DNA from 4 places in the Kosakonia sp. YIM B13571 genome. Region 4 is predicted to be linked to each of the others. Evidence: predicted binding sites of a transcription regulator. Region 4 holds the regulator's gene; each other region holds the start of a gene.

Region 1 (3,623 bases), 110 kb from region 4:
GCGGCGGGCTGCACCTGACGAAAACGCCGCAGCTCGCCGAGTAACACCACCAGCACCACGCCCACTATCGCCAGTACAAAACCGCTGATACTCGCCGACGAAACCGGTGTCATCATTGATGCCATCGCGCCAAGCAGCGCGGCACCAATGGCATCACCGGTAACGTTTTGCGCCGTCCATAAACCATTCATTCGCCCGAGCATCGCTTCCGGGGTTTGCGTTTGCAGCAGCGTGTATTGCAGCAGTGAACTCACTGCCGTTAGCCAGCCACACAGCGCCAGAAACAGCACGCCCAGCGCCCAAACGGGCATCAGGCTGAATAAACCGATGGCGATAAACGCGCCAACGGACGCGACCAGCATAATCACGCCAGGGCGCTCACTGTGCGCCAGCTTGCCGCTGGTTAACGCGCCAATGGCCGCGCCGAGCGGCAGTGCGGCATACAGCAAGCCAATTTCTGCCGCCGACATATTCCAGCTTATCGCCAGTGCCGGGTAGAGCACACGTACCGCGCTTGCCATCGTTAACAGCCCGCCAAGCAGCGCGCTACCGCCAATCAACGGGTTATGCAGTAAAAATTGCAGGGCGGTAAGGAGCGATTTCAGCGGGTGTTCGCGCGGTTGTGGCGGTGGTGGTAATGCAGGCAGGCTAAGTAGCGGCAGCAAGGTGATGAATGTGCCCGCCGCCGCCAGCCCGTAGTTCCAGGCCACGCCGCCGGTCGCCAGCAGCAAACCGCCGCACATTGGCGAAATAACGGAACCCAGCCGCACCGTCAGCATGGTGATCGCGCCGGCATGCATCAGGTTTTCACGCCCGACCAACGCCGGTGTCGCGGCCAACAGCGCCGTCACGCCCAGCGCGCCGAAAAAGCCATCCCACAAACCGAGCAGATAAATCGCCAGCAGCGAAGGCTCCGGCAATAACGCATTCAGATACAGGCCGATAAAACCGACGCCGCAGGTGGAACGCGCCAGCAGAATCAGTTTCTTGCGTTCAAAACGATCCGCCAAAACCCCGCCAAACATCAGACCGACAAACATGGCGCTGCCGGTCAGCGTGACAGCCAGACCAACTTGCCAACTGGAGTGGGTCATCGCCTGGATTTGCACCGGCACCGCCACGCCCAATAAACCCAGCGAGAGAATCGAGATAAAACGCGCCAGAAATACCGCGCGAAAAGCCGGATGCGTACGCAGCAGACTCAGGTTCAACAGCCAGGATTGTTGCTTCATTCCAATGCCTTAAATACACACTTTCTATGTCCATTCGCAGGCTGCGCATGGTAACATATCAAAACAAGATCGATAACGATAATTACTATCATTATCAAATTTGGGACGTTTTATGTCGTGTTCTGCTTTCCCGGCGCGCCCCGTTGCCCTCGCCGGGTTATTGATATTGCTTATTGTCGCCGTTGCACTCAGCCTGTTTGTTGGCGCAAAACCGATGCCCGCCGCGGTCGTCATAGACGCACTGAGTGGCGCCTGCCAGAGCGCGGACTGCACCATCATCAAAGATGCCCGCTTGCCGCGTACGCTGGCAGGTTTACTCGCGGGCGGCGCGCTAGGCATTGCCGGTGCGTTAATGCAAACACTCACGCGAAATCCACTGGCCGATCCGGGCTTGCTCGGCGTTAACGCTGGTGCCAGTTTCGCCATTGTGCTCGGCGCAGCGCTGCTGGGCGCAGTCACGCCTGTTGAGCAACTGTTGTTGGCGTTTTGCGGCGCGCTGGCAGCGTCACTGCTGGTCGCCTTTACCGGCAGCCAGGGCGGCGGGCAGCTCAGCCCGGTTCGCCTGACGCTTGCGGGCGTGGCGCTGGCGGCGGTGCTGGAAGGGTTATCCAGCGGCATTTCGTTGCTCAACGCCGACGTTTATGACCAGTTACGCTTCTGGCAGGCGGGTTCGCTGGATATCCGCACCCTGCAAACGCTAAAGATTGTCCTGATCCCGGTGTTGCTGGCTGCGGGCATGGCGTTGATGCTGAGCCGCGCGCTTAACAGCCTGAGCCTCGGCAGCGACACCGCCACGGCACTCGGCAGCCGCGTGGCGCGCACCCAGTTGCTCGGTTTAGTGGTGATTACGGTGCTGTGCGGCAGCGCAACAGCGGTTGTCGGCCCGATTGCTTTTATCGGCCTGATGATGCCGCACATGGCGCGCTGGCTGGTGGGCGCGGATCACCGCTGGTCGCTGCCGGTCACGTTGATTGCCACCCCTGCCCTGCTGTTGTTCGCCGATATCATTGGTCGTCTGCTGGTTCCCGGTGAATTGCGGGTTTCCGTGGTCAGTGCCTTTATCGGTGCGCCGGTATTGATTGTGCTGGTGCGCCGCGCGCGCGGAGGCAGCTTATGATGGCTCCTTCCCGCCGTCTGCTCGGCAGTTGCTTGTTCATGGTTATCGCCGCGTTGCTTTTAGCCACCTGGAGTCTACGTAGCGGCGCGGTGACGCTGGCGTTTTCGCAGGTCATTGACGCGCTCACCGGCGACGCGCCGCGCGCAATGCAACTGGTGGTGATGGAGTGGCGCTTGCCGCGCGTGCTAATGGCGCTGCTGGTGGGCGCATCGCTTGGCGTAAGCGGCGCGATTTTCCAGTCGCTGATGCGTAACCCGCTCGGCAGCCCGGATGTGATGGGCTTCAACACTGGCGCATGGAGCGGCGTGCTGGTGGCGATGGTGCTGTTTGGTCAGCATCTGACCGCTATCGCACTGGCGGCGATGGCGGGCGGTATGCTGACCTCGCTGGTAGTCTGGCTGCTGGCGTGGCGCAACGGTATTGAGACGTTCCGCTTGATCATCGTTGGTATTGGCGTGCGCGCGATGCTGGTGGCATTTAACACCTGGCTGCTGCTGCATGCTTCGCTGGAAACGGCGCTCTCCGCCGGGCTGTGGAACGCCGGGTCGCTCAATGGTCTGACCTGGGTGAAAACCGTCCCTTCCGCACCGATCATGCTGGTGATGTTTCTTTTTGCCGCTCTGCTGGCACGTCGTATGCGGCTGCTGGAAATGGGCGATGACAGCGCCTGCGCGCTCGGCGTCAGCGTTGAGCGTTCACGCTTAATGCTCATGCTGGTGGCCGTCGCCCTCACCGCCGCGGCAACGGCGTTGGCGGGGCCCATTTCGTTTATCGCGCTGGTCGCGCCGCATATTGTCCGCCGGGTCAGTGCCACCGCACGCTGGGGGTTAACCCAGTCCGCGCTGTGCGGCGCGGTGTTGTTGCTGCTGGCGGATATGATTGCCCAGCAAGGTTTTACGCCTTACCAGTTGCCGGTCGGCGTGGTGACCGTCAGCCTCGGCGGTATTTACCTTATCGCCTTGTTAATTCAGGAGTCTCGCAAGAAATGACTGATTCATCTACCCGTTTGCGCGGCGAAGCGCTCACCCTTGGCTACGGCAAAAAAGTGGTTGCCGAACGCCTAAGCGTAGCGATTCCCGACGGCCATTTCACCGCCATTATCGGCCCTAACGGCTGCGGGAAATCCACGTTGCTGCGTACGCTAAGCCGCCTGATGATGCCCACGCACGGACATGTTTATCTTGATGGCGAGCAGATCCAGCGCTATGCCAGCAAAGAGGTGGCGCGCCGCATTGGGTTACTGGCGCAAAATGCCACCACGCCCGGCGATATCA
Region 2 (3,623 bases), 120 kb from region 4:
TCAGCCTGCATCGCCTGCAACGCGGCAGCGCGTGGGGAGCGGTTGTCACGCAGATCGACGACCTCCGGCAGGGCAAAAACATGTGCCTCGTCGACCCACTGCCACACTTCACCGTTCTCTTCCTCAAAGCGCATACGCAGCGTATCGGCCTGCGACAAACCGCTGACAATCGCCTGCGCCAGCAGCGCGGCGTCAATATCGCCTTTCAGTTCAACATAGTGCGCCACGCTCCAGGCGTTGGGCAGGGTTGAGAGTTTTTCCGCCATCCAGATCCCCGGCTGTGCGGCGACCAGCGATAAACGTCGGGTCATTTTCCGCTCCTCATTGCGCATAATGCGCCGGGGTTAAGGTTTGCCAGTTTGCCGCCAGCCAGGCGTTACAGTCGTCCTGCGGTTGCGGCTCGCACAACACGTTCCAGCCAGCGGGAAGCGCGCACTGCGCGGGCCACAGGCTGAACTGCCGCTGGGTATTTTGCAGAATATAAAATTGCCCTTGCGGGTTATCGAAGGGGTTGGTGAATTCCATAGCAAACTCCTGTCGTAGAAAGGCGCGATTAACGGGCGCGGGTAAGCGGCTGCCAGAGGGTGATAAGCCCGGAGGTCAGCCCGCCGCGCCAGCAAAGCGCATCATGTCCGCCGTCAACCTGACGCCAGAAAACCGGCTGCTGTGTGCGTTGTAACAGGGGAAAAAGCGCCTCGTTGGCGCGAAAAATAAGCGGTTCGCGCACCCCGGCCTCCAGCACAATGCGCAGGCCCTGCGGATTCAACTCACCGTTTTTAAGTTTTTCGATAATGATACCGTCACCCTCGCCGCCGCGATGTGGCCACCAGAATGAGCCGGACTGGCTCAACACGCAGCCAAAACGCTGTGGCCAGTGAAGTGCGGCATAAAGCGACGACAGGCCACCAAAACTCTGCCCGGCCACCACCGTGCGATCCGCGTTGTCGCTGAACGGCGCGATGACACGTACCTGCGGCAATAACTCGTCTTGTACCGCCAGCCAGAAATCGGCATTGCACGGCAGCTCCTGGCTGCGGTGGGTGTTATCAATCACGTCGATAAGCACGTAAACCGCGTCCGGCAGTTGCCCGGCGTTGGTCAATGCCGCCAGCGCGGGCCATACCGGCATGCTTTGCGCCCAAAATTGCCCGTCGAGCAGGATCGCCAGCGGGCGTTCACAGCTATTGCTTTTGCCGGTGGTATAAACCCAGACGCGGCGCGTGTTGTTCAGGCGCGCGCTGTGCCATTGCAGGCGCTGCGGGGCGTTGAACGGTGTATCCGTTTCGCGCCAACCCGGTTGCAACGGCGCATCGGGCATTTCCAGCGCCGAAACAGGATGACCGCGCCCGCCGCGCCAGCTTTGCGGATTGAGCGGGTCGGCAATCGCATGCGCCAGTAATTTGCGCCAGCCTTCGCGCAGCGCGGTGCGATCCGGCTGTGTCGTGGTAAAAACGTCGGCGGAAAAATCGTCGCTGTTTTGCGAAGGAATGAAGCAGTAACTGCCGCGCCAACTAGCGGCAAGCGTGGTTTTCCAGCACCAGACATCAGTTCCGGCAATGCGCGTCAGCGATTGCGGCGTCGATTTTTGATGATGATCGGTCACGCCGGTAATGTAGATCCACACCCGGCGCACGCGCGAAGTCGCTTCTGTTCCGGCAGGATCGCGCCACCAGAATGTGACCTCATAATTCCCCTGCGCGTGTTTGACCCATTCGGGTCCCTGTTTTGACTCCCACCAGGCATCACTTCCCGTTGTTGACGTCACGGCTTTAACCTCAAATATGCTGTGGAAATTTTTGCTTGCAGATCAAAATATATCGATAATATTATTGATAACTATTTTCATTTGCAATAGCGTATTGACGCGCTGTGGGAAGCGCGTCTTTCACTTAAAAATGGCCGCCGTGGGCGAATTTTCTCAGGACTGAGCGCCTCGCTACGTGTTGGCTTCATCATGCCGCCTCCTCTCCCCCTGGGAAAGGACTTGCCGGGGATGCGGCGACGAAATGCAGGTAAAAAATGAATAACAAAATCAAAACCTTGGCCATTATGGTCAATCTGGGGATCTACGGTGTTGCTGTGCCAGCGTTCGCGGCAGAAACCCGCGCCGCCTCCAGCGAAGAGACGATTGTCGTCACGGCTGAGCAGCAAAATTTGCAGGCGCCGGGCGTTTCAACTATCACGGCTGACGAAATTCGTAAGAACCCGCCTTCCCGTGATGTCTCTGAAATTATCCGTACCATGCCGGGCGTGAACTTAACCGGTAACGCCACCAGCGGTCAGCGCGGGAATAACCGCCAGATCGACATTCGCGGTATGGGCCCGGAAAACACCCTGATTCTGGTGGATGGCAAACCGGTCACCAGCCGCAACTCAGTGCGCCTTGGCTGGCGCGGCGAGCGCGACAGCCGTGGTGACACCAACTGGGTGCCACCGGAAATGATCGAGCGTATTGAAGTGATTCGCGGCCCGGCGGCGGCGCGTTACGGTAACGGCGCAGCGGGCGGTGTGGTGAATATCATCACCAAAAAAGATAATACTGACGAATGGCACGGTTCGTGGAACACCTATTTCAACGCGCCGGAACACAAAGATGAAGGTTCAACCAAACGCACCAACTTCAGCCTGAGCGGCCCGCTCGGCGGTGATGTCAGCTTCCGTCTGTACGGCAACCTGGCCAAAACTCAGGCCGACGCTCAGGACATCAACAAAGATCACCAGTCCGAACGCACCGGCACCTACGCCAACACTGTTGTCGCCGGGCGTGAAGGTTCGATCAACAAAGACATTACCGGCGTCGTGCGCTGGGATTTTGCCCCGATGCAAGCGCTGGAGTTCCAGGCCGGTTACAGCCGCCAGGGCAACCTCTACGCGGGCGATACGCAGAACACCAACAACGACAGCACCACCAATAACTATGTCAATGATAACTATGGCAAAGAGACCAACCGTCTTTATCGCCAGAATTACTCAGCAACCTGGACCGGCGGTTGGGATAACGGCGTCACCACCAATAACTGGGTGCGTTATGAACACACCCGTAACTCGCGCATTCCTGAAGGTCTGGCGGGCGGCACGGAAGGCCTGTTTAACGCGCAAAAATTCTCCGACATTGACTACAGCGATCTGCTGCTGCACAGCGAAGCGAGCATGCCGTTTGAGTTGCTGTTCAAGCAGAACCTGACGCTCGGCGCTGAGTGGGATCACCAGAGCATGAAAGATTCCACCTCGAATACGCAGACCTTTATGGGCGGCAATATTCCGGGTTACAGCAGCACCGGCCGTAGCCCCTATTCCGATGCGGATATCTTCTCGGTGTTTGCCGAAGACAACATTGAGCTAACCGACAGCACCATGCTCACCCCGGCACTGCGCTTTGACCACCACACAATCGTCGGGAATAACTGGAGCCCGTCACTGAACTTGTCTCAGGGCTTAGGCGACGACTTCACGCTGAAAATGGGGATCGCCCGCGCTTACAAAGCACCGAGCCTGTACCAGACCAACCCGAACTACATTCTCTACAGCCGTGGCCAGGGTTGCTACGCGGTTACCGTGGATGCGAACGGCAGAGATATCGGTTGTTATCTTCAAGGTAATGATGACCTGAAAGCGGAAACCAG
Region 3 (3,623 bases), on a different contig from region 4:
CCGAAGATTGCCACTCTTACGCCTCGGTTAATGACCTGGTGTTGCAGAACATTATCTACTGCCCGGACCGGTTGACGCTGAATCTCGACTGGGCTGCGCATATTCCGGGGCTTAACGGCGCGCCGTCCAACCCGCACTGGCGCATTGGCAGCAGCGGAATGGCGCAGGCGCGGCAGGTGATTACGCAACTGGAACATGAGAGCGCGAAGGACGATCCGCTGGCCAATCTGATGGCGGAAACCCTGTTTGCTCAACTGGTGATGACCCTAAAACGCCACCGTTTCGCCACCGATAACCTTGCCGCGACCCACAGCGAAACGCTGCTGGATAAGCTCATCACCGCGCTTTCCGGCAGCCTGAATCGCAGCTTTGTGCTGGAGCATTTTTGTGAACAGGAACAGTGCAGCGAGCGGGCGCTGCGCCAGCAGTTTCGCACTCAAACCGGGATGACCATCAACCACTATTTGCGCCAGCTGCGCATTTGCCACGCGCAATTTTTGTTGCAGCACTCCGAGCAGATGATCAGTGAAATCGCCATGCAGTGTGGCTTTGAGGACAGTAACTACTTTTCGGTGGTGTTTAGCCGTGAGGTAGGGATGACGCCAGGTCAGTGGCGTCATCGTAGCCGGGTTGCTGCCTGATTAGCTCGCCATGCCGAGGCCGACGATATTCGCCGCCACAATGATTACCACACAACCGAGACTCAGCACACTTACCGGTTGTCGTCCGGCGTTTTTCCACTCTTTTAGCACCAGACCAACCAGCCCACCGCATAGCACATAGAAGCTCATATGCAGCATCCAACTGATGTAGTCATACTGCCCCGGAATGCTGGCGTGACCCCAGGCGTAGAAGAAAAATTGCAGATACCACATCAGGCCACCCAGTGCGGAAAGCAGGATATTGCTGATGATCAGCCCTTTTGCCAGCGAGAAGTCGGCTTTTACCGACAGATCTTTCACTTTTGCCAGGCGGATAAAGCAGAAGCTCAGGTTGACCAGCGCACCGCCGCCCATGATCACCACATAACTTGGTAGCGCAGTGTAGAGCGGATCGATACCCAGTGCGGCGGCGGCTTCGTGCATTGGTTTGGCGGCGTTCATCGCAAAGGACATCCCGGCAGAGAACACGCCGCACATCACCGCCAGCGCTAACCCTTTTCTCAGGTTGAACTCTTCGGCTTTGATGCCCATTTTGCGCTCTTTCAACTGACCAGCGCGGGTGACAATGCCAACGCCAATCAACGCTACCAGCACGCCCAGCAGCGTCATCCGACCGCCTTCGGTGTTGATCAGCACGTCGAAGTGACCGTTGAGGATCGGCGTCATCAACGTACCGACAATCAGCGTAATGCCAATGGCGATACCAATGCCCATCGACATGCCTAAGTAGCGCATGGTTAGGCCATAGTTGATGTTTCCGATGCCCCACATTGCGCCGAAAAGAAACACCGGCAGCAGAGTTGAAGCGCTAAACGAACTGAAATAAGCCCAAAAATCAGGCAATAACAACGCGCTGATAGTCCAGGGAAGAATCAACCAGGAGACGATGCCGCCGATTGACCACATGGTTTCCCAGGACCAATTTCTTACCTTTTTAAACGGGGCATAGAAACAGGCTGCACTGGCTGCACCTATCAAATGCCAAAAAATACCCATCGTAATCGCGTTACTCATTTCACAATCCTCTTTGTTTTTATCGCCGGGATACGAGCAGCCGACCTGATGAGTGTAAAAATCGGTCAGAGGATTAACCTTGAGGCGTTTGCCGCGTTGCGCTGCAGGCTGGCAATGAGCGCGTGATGAGGGTGAGCGGCTTCACAATTTCAATAACATAACCAAAAGTTATAACCTTATAAAAACTACGGCATTGATAAACATTTTCAATATCATTTAATTAACTATAATGAACCAACTGCTTACGCGGCGTTAACACAATAGCCGCTTACCCTTAATGGAGATGAATATGAGCTATACACTGCCCGCTCTGCCGTATGCATACGATGCCCTCGAACCGCATTTCGACAAGCAGACGATGGAAATCCATCACACTAAACATCACCAGACCTACGTGAACAACGCTAACGCCGCGCTGGAAAGCCTGCCGGAGTTCGCCAGCCTGCCGGTTGAAGAGCTGATCACCAAACTGGACCAGCTGCCAGCAGACAAAAAAACCGTACTGCGCAACAACGCAGGCGGCCACGCTAACCACAGCCTGTTCTGGAAAGGCCTGAAAAAAGGCACCACCTTGCAGGGCGATCTGAAAGCCGCTATCGAGCGTGATTTCGGTTCCGTGGACAATTTCAAAGCTGAATTCGAAAAAGCTGCGGCGACTCGCTTTGGTTCCGGCTGGGCATGGCTGGTGCTGAAAGGCGACAAACTGGCTGTGGTTTCTACCGCTAACCAGGATTCCCCGCTGATGGGTGAAGCGATCTCTGGCGCGTCTGGCTTCCCGATCGTGGGCCTGGATGTGTGGGAACATGCTTACTACCTGAAATTCCAGAACCGCCGCCCGGACTACATTAAAGAGTTCTGGAACGTGGTGAACTGGGACGAAGCTGCTGCACGTTTTGCTGCGAAAAAATAAGCCGCTTTCGTCACGCCTTAGAGCGTGAGTCAAAGCCCCGTCTGGCATTGCCGGCGGGGTTTTTTTATATCTTTTAGCCTGCCAGTAACTATAAGGAACGACGATCCTAAAATAATGAAATAATGTTTTGTTATGATTGTTCGATCACTTTTCTCCTCTGAATCCCGGTCTACCCTCTCTTCATCCGCGCGGCTGTTGTTCCGTTCAACGGAAGTGCCAGCGCCATAAAAATCGAATGGTTTTTACAGGTGAAGATATGCAAATCAAGCGTGCAATAGAAAAAATCCCTGGCGGGATGATGCTGGTTCCATTGTTCATCGGTGCCTTGTGCCACACTTTTGCGCCCGGTGCAGGGAAATACTTCGGTTCATTCACTAACGGTATGATTACCGGCACGGTGCCTATTCTGGCGGTGTGGTTTTTCTGCATGGGCGCGTCGATCAAACTGAGTGCGACGGGTACGGTGCTGCGCAAATCCGGCACGCTGGTGGTGACGAAAATCGTGGTCGCCTGGGTCGTGGCGGCTATCGCGTCGCGGTTAATTCCGGAACACGGCGTGGAAGCCGGTTTTTTTGCCGGGCTGTCGACGCTGGCGCTGGTGGCATCGATGGATATGACTAATGGTGGGTTGTACGCCTCCATCATGCAGCAGTACGGCACCAAAGAGGAGGCCGGGGCATTTGTGCTGATGTCGCTGGAATCCGGCCCATTAATGACGATGATTATTCTCGGTACTGCCGGTATCGCTTCTTTTGAACCGCATGTATTTGTCGGCGCGGTGCTGCCATTCCTCGTGGGGTTCGCGCTGGGTAATCTCGACCCGGAACTGCGCGAGTTCTTCAGCAAGGCGGTGCAAACGCTGATTCCGTTCTTCGCCTTCGCGCTGGGCAACACCATCGATTTAAGTGTGATTGCACAAACCGGGCTGCTGGGAATTTTGCTGGGTGTTGCGGTGATTGTGATTACCGGGATCCCGCTGATTATTGCCGATAAACTGATTGGCGGCGGCGATGGAACGGCGGGCCTGGCGGCCTCCA
Region 4 (3,623 bases):
GGTGGGAACTCTCCTTATGTCACCGAAGCGTACCGTGACGCGTTGCTGGCGCAGTTCCCGCAGGCACGGGCGCATGTAATTGCCGGTTCCGGCCACTGGGTACATGCCGAGAAACCCGACGCGGTTATGCGTGCCATCCGCCGCTATCTCGCTGAAAAGACGAATTGATTAAAAAGGCGGCGACCGGTCGTTTCAACGCGCCCGGTCGTTGGCGTGTCCGTTGTGCTGATGTATGATGGCGCGCTATTCAGCCCGGGCGTGCCGCCCGATTGCTTGTTTTTCCCGTAGTATGCTTAGACCATGGCTAAAGAACAAACGGACCGTACGACACTAGATCTGTTCGCGAATGAGCGTCGCCCGGGACGGCCGAAGACAAACCCGCTCTCGCGTGATGAACAGTTGCGCATCAACAAACGCAATCAGCTAAAACGCGATAAAGTTCGTGGGCTTAAGCGTGTCGAACTAAAACTCAATGTGGAAGCCGTCGATGCGTTAAACGAGCTGGCAGAAGCGCGTGATATGAGCCGCAGCGAGCTTATCGAAGAGATGCTGTTGGCACAGTTGAAGGCATTGCGCGGCTAGCGAATCCTCCGAAACCTCGTCGAAATAACACTTTCATGTGTCATACAGTGCAGTCCGACGCGATAGCAGTTTCCGCGCGCTTCCCTGTTCTGCTATGATTGCCCTTATCTGTGGGCGTAGCGCCACCACCATACTCATTAAGTTTCAAGAGGTTATTTTACTCATGGCAATTACAGGCATTTTCTTTGGCAGCGACACCGGTAACACCGAAAACATCGCGAAAATGATTCAGAGTCAGCTAGGTAAAGACGTTGCCGACGTCCATGACATTGCCAAGAGCAGCAAAGAAGATATCGAAGGGTATGACATTCTGTTGCTCGGCATTCCTACCTGGTACTATGGTGAAGCGCAGTGCGACTGGGATGACTTTTTCCCGACGCTGGAAGAGATCGACTTTAACGGTAAATTAGTGGCACTGTTCGGCTGTGGCGACCAGGAGGATTACGCGGAGTATTTCTGCGATGCGCTGGGTACCATTCGCGATATCATCGAACCGCGCGGCGCAACCATCGTCGGTCACTGGCCAACTGCGGGCTACCATTTTGAAGCCTCTAAAGGTCTCGCGGACGACGATCATTTTGTTGGCCTTGCGATTGACGAAGACCGTCAACCAGAGCTGACATCAGAGCGCGTACAGAAATGGGTAAAACAGGTGCGCGAAGAGCTGCATCTGGACGATATCATTAACGCCTGATTTTTTATGGCGTAATCTGTGGGTTACGCCGTATTAATAGATAAAAGCAATGGAAATAATTGCTACAAATTTTTAACTTTTTTCTCCATCGCTGTACAATAAGCCCTGCTAAACTGGGTGCCGTCGTAAAGGACTTTGCTGGCGACACCACGTTTTATAAGCTTACTTTACTTGAGGGCTTGCAGTTTTCATCCAGCCATGGCAGTTCTATAATGAGACGCATTACCCCAGGTGCATTCCTTATAACTTCCGCTAAGGAAGTGAATCGTATAGCAACAGGACAGATTCCGCATGACTGACAACAATACCGCATTAAAGAAGGCCGGCCTGAAAGTCACGCTTCCTCGGTTAAAAATCCTTGAAGTGCTTCAGGAACCGGATAACCATCATGTCAGTGCGGAAGATTTATACAAACGACTGATCGACATGGGCGAAGAGATCGGGCTGGCAACAGTTTACCGTGTACTGAACCAGTTTGACGACGCCGGGATTGTGACCCGTCATAACTTCGAAGGCGGCAAGTCCGTTTTTGAACTGACTCAGCAGCATCACCACGATCACCTAATCTGCCTCGATTGCGGCAAAGTGATTGAATTCAGTGATGACTCCATTGAAGCGCGTCAGCGTGAAATCGCCGCGAAACACGGCATTCGTCTGACTAACCACAGTCTTTACCTTTACGGTCACTGCGCCGAAGGCGACTGCCGCGAAGATGAACACGCGCACGACGCGAAATAACTGCTTTGAAACCCAAAAAGCCAGCCTGACGGTTGGCTTTTTTTTGCCTGCAATACCGGCACTGAAAGAAAAAACCCGGCAAGCTCGCGCCCCCGGGTTTAATCACTGCCTCAAATTACGCTTTTACGCTGTCGACACGACTAAAGCGTTTGCCGTCCGGGCTGGCAGTGCGCACCTGCACTTCCCCACTTACTTGCGGACGCGCTTTATCATCATAGCGCTGCCAGTGTTTGCCGCCGTCGGTTGAGAACTCAACCACCATGCCAGGGAAGCTGGTATTGGCTTCCAGTTTTCCACCCACCACACGCGCTCCTGGAACCGGTAAGCGGTAATGAACACCAGCCTTATCCAGTTTCGCCAGTTCGCGATGACCTAACAGGTTCGCAAAGCGTTGCCAGTCTCGCTCCAGCGCTTTCACATCCACCAGATGTGTCTCGCCGCCTTTATACTCACGTCCGGCTTTGTAATCCTGCTCCCAGCCCGCGCGGTGCCATGCGCGTTCAGCCACCGAAACCATTCGCGGATAGATCATGTACTCCATCTGATTATCGGTGCGCACCACTTCGCTCCACAACTGCGCGGAAAGGCCATACGCGCCCGGCCACAATTTGTCAGATTTCGCGCTAAACGGATTGCCATCACGATCAAGTGAGGTTTCCGCGTTCTGCGGCATGTTGTCCGGGGCAAAGCTGAAAATCTTACGTTCATCGCTAAAACGCGTGCCCCAGTAGTAGCCGCTTTCCGCCGGGTTTACTTCATTCGGGAAATCGAGATACACATAATCGGGGTTAGAGACCACAACGCGGAAGCCTTTGTTCGCCCAGTCATTCACCGAGTCAAAACCACCCCAGTAGAGCGTATCCCAGAAGTTAACATTGACATGATCGGTGGCAAACACTGATGCATCTTTGGCATCTTTCAAACCATCCTGCCACGCCTGCATTGTGCCGATACCGTGCGCTTTCACCAGCTTGCTGACTTCCACGCCGAAATAACTGGAGAGATGTTCAACATCGGCAACTTTGCCCTCTTTGATCATCGCCTGGCAGGCTTGCGATTTTGCCCACGGCTTATCCTGATTGCTCTGATCGATAATGCCTTTGCCCGCCTCCGGTTTTTTCTGATCCGTATAACCAGCGCCAAGATAGATGTTTTTCGCTTCGTCACCGCCAAAATGCCAGGTATTCAGCGGCAACCCGGCTTCTTTATGCATCTGTTGGATTTCGCCAATCACTTTGTCCACAAAGTTACGCGACGAATCAAGGCACGGATTGAGATAGCCGGTACGGTTATAGAACTGCACACCAGTGGTGTTCGAGGTATCAGTGGGATCCAGCAGGCGATATTGCTGCGCCTCTTTCTCTTTGCCCGCTTTCATCAGGCGCTCGTAACGCGCTTCCATTGAGATCACGGCGGCACGCGCATGAGCTGGCATATCGATTTCCGGGATCACTTCAATCTGTCGCGCTTTGGCATATTTGAGGATTTCGATGTAATCCGCACGGCTAAAGTGACCGCTGCCGTTGTTGTTGCTGTCCGGCCCGGAGCCCAGTTGTGGCAACAGGCACGTTTTCTCACTCAAATCATGACAACGCTTACTGCCGATATC

Evidence for each region. Region 4 encodes Fur, which represses iron uptake genes when iron is present. Its sites were predicted from a motif close to ATAATAATGAGAACNACTATCAA; they were not measured.
Region 1: fepD (Fe(3+)-siderophore ABC transporter permease) is a predicted target of Fur. The motif match lies at 1,308-1,330, and genes of this name have one in related genera.
Region 2: fes (enterochelin esterase) is a predicted target of Fur. The motif match lies at 1,824-1,846, and genes of this name have one in related genera.
Region 3: sodA (superoxide dismutase [Mn]) is a predicted target of Fur. The motif match lies at 1,870-1,892, and genes of this name have one in related genera.

The regions. Positions count from the first base shown of each region.
Region 1 covers NZ_JBHZPL010000001.1:626,011-629,633, forward strand. Annotated here, with positions in the region: gene entS (enterobactin transporter EntS) at 1-1,232, opposite strand, end outside; gene fepD (Fe(3+)-siderophore ABC transporter permease) at 1,345-2,349, shown strand; gene fepG (iron-enterobactin ABC transporter permease) at 2,346-3,338, shown strand; gene fepC (iron-enterobactin ABC transporter ATP-binding protein) at 3,335-3,623, shown strand, end outside.
Region 2 covers NZ_JBHZPL010000001.1:633,819-637,441, forward strand. Annotated here, with positions in the region: gene entF (enterobactin non-ribosomal peptide synthetase EntF) at 1-311, opposite strand, end outside; gene ACFX4O_RS03045 (MbtH family protein) at 322-525, opposite strand; gene fes (enterochelin esterase) at 554-1,765, opposite strand; gene ACFX4O_RS03055 (TonB-dependent siderophore receptor) at 2,020-3,623, shown strand, end outside.
Region 3 covers NZ_JBHZPL010000011.1:56,295-59,917, forward strand. Annotated here, with positions in the region: gene rhaR (HTH-type transcriptional activator RhaR) at 1-641, shown strand, start outside; gene rhaT (L-rhamnose/proton symporter RhaT) at 642-1,676, opposite strand; gene sodA (superoxide dismutase [Mn]) at 1,966-2,586, shown strand; gene kdgT (2-keto-3-deoxygluconate transporter) at 2,843-3,623, shown strand, end outside.
Region 4 covers NZ_JBHZPL010000001.1:513,730-517,352, forward strand. Annotated here, with positions in the region: gene ybfF (esterase) at 1-168, shown strand, start outside; gene ybfE (LexA regulated protein) at 301-582, shown strand; gene fldA (flavodoxin FldA) at 746-1,276, shown strand; gene fur (ferric iron uptake transcriptional regulator) at 1,568-2,014, shown strand; gene ACFX4O_RS02480 (beta-N-acetylhexosaminidase) at 2,130-3,623, opposite strand, start outside.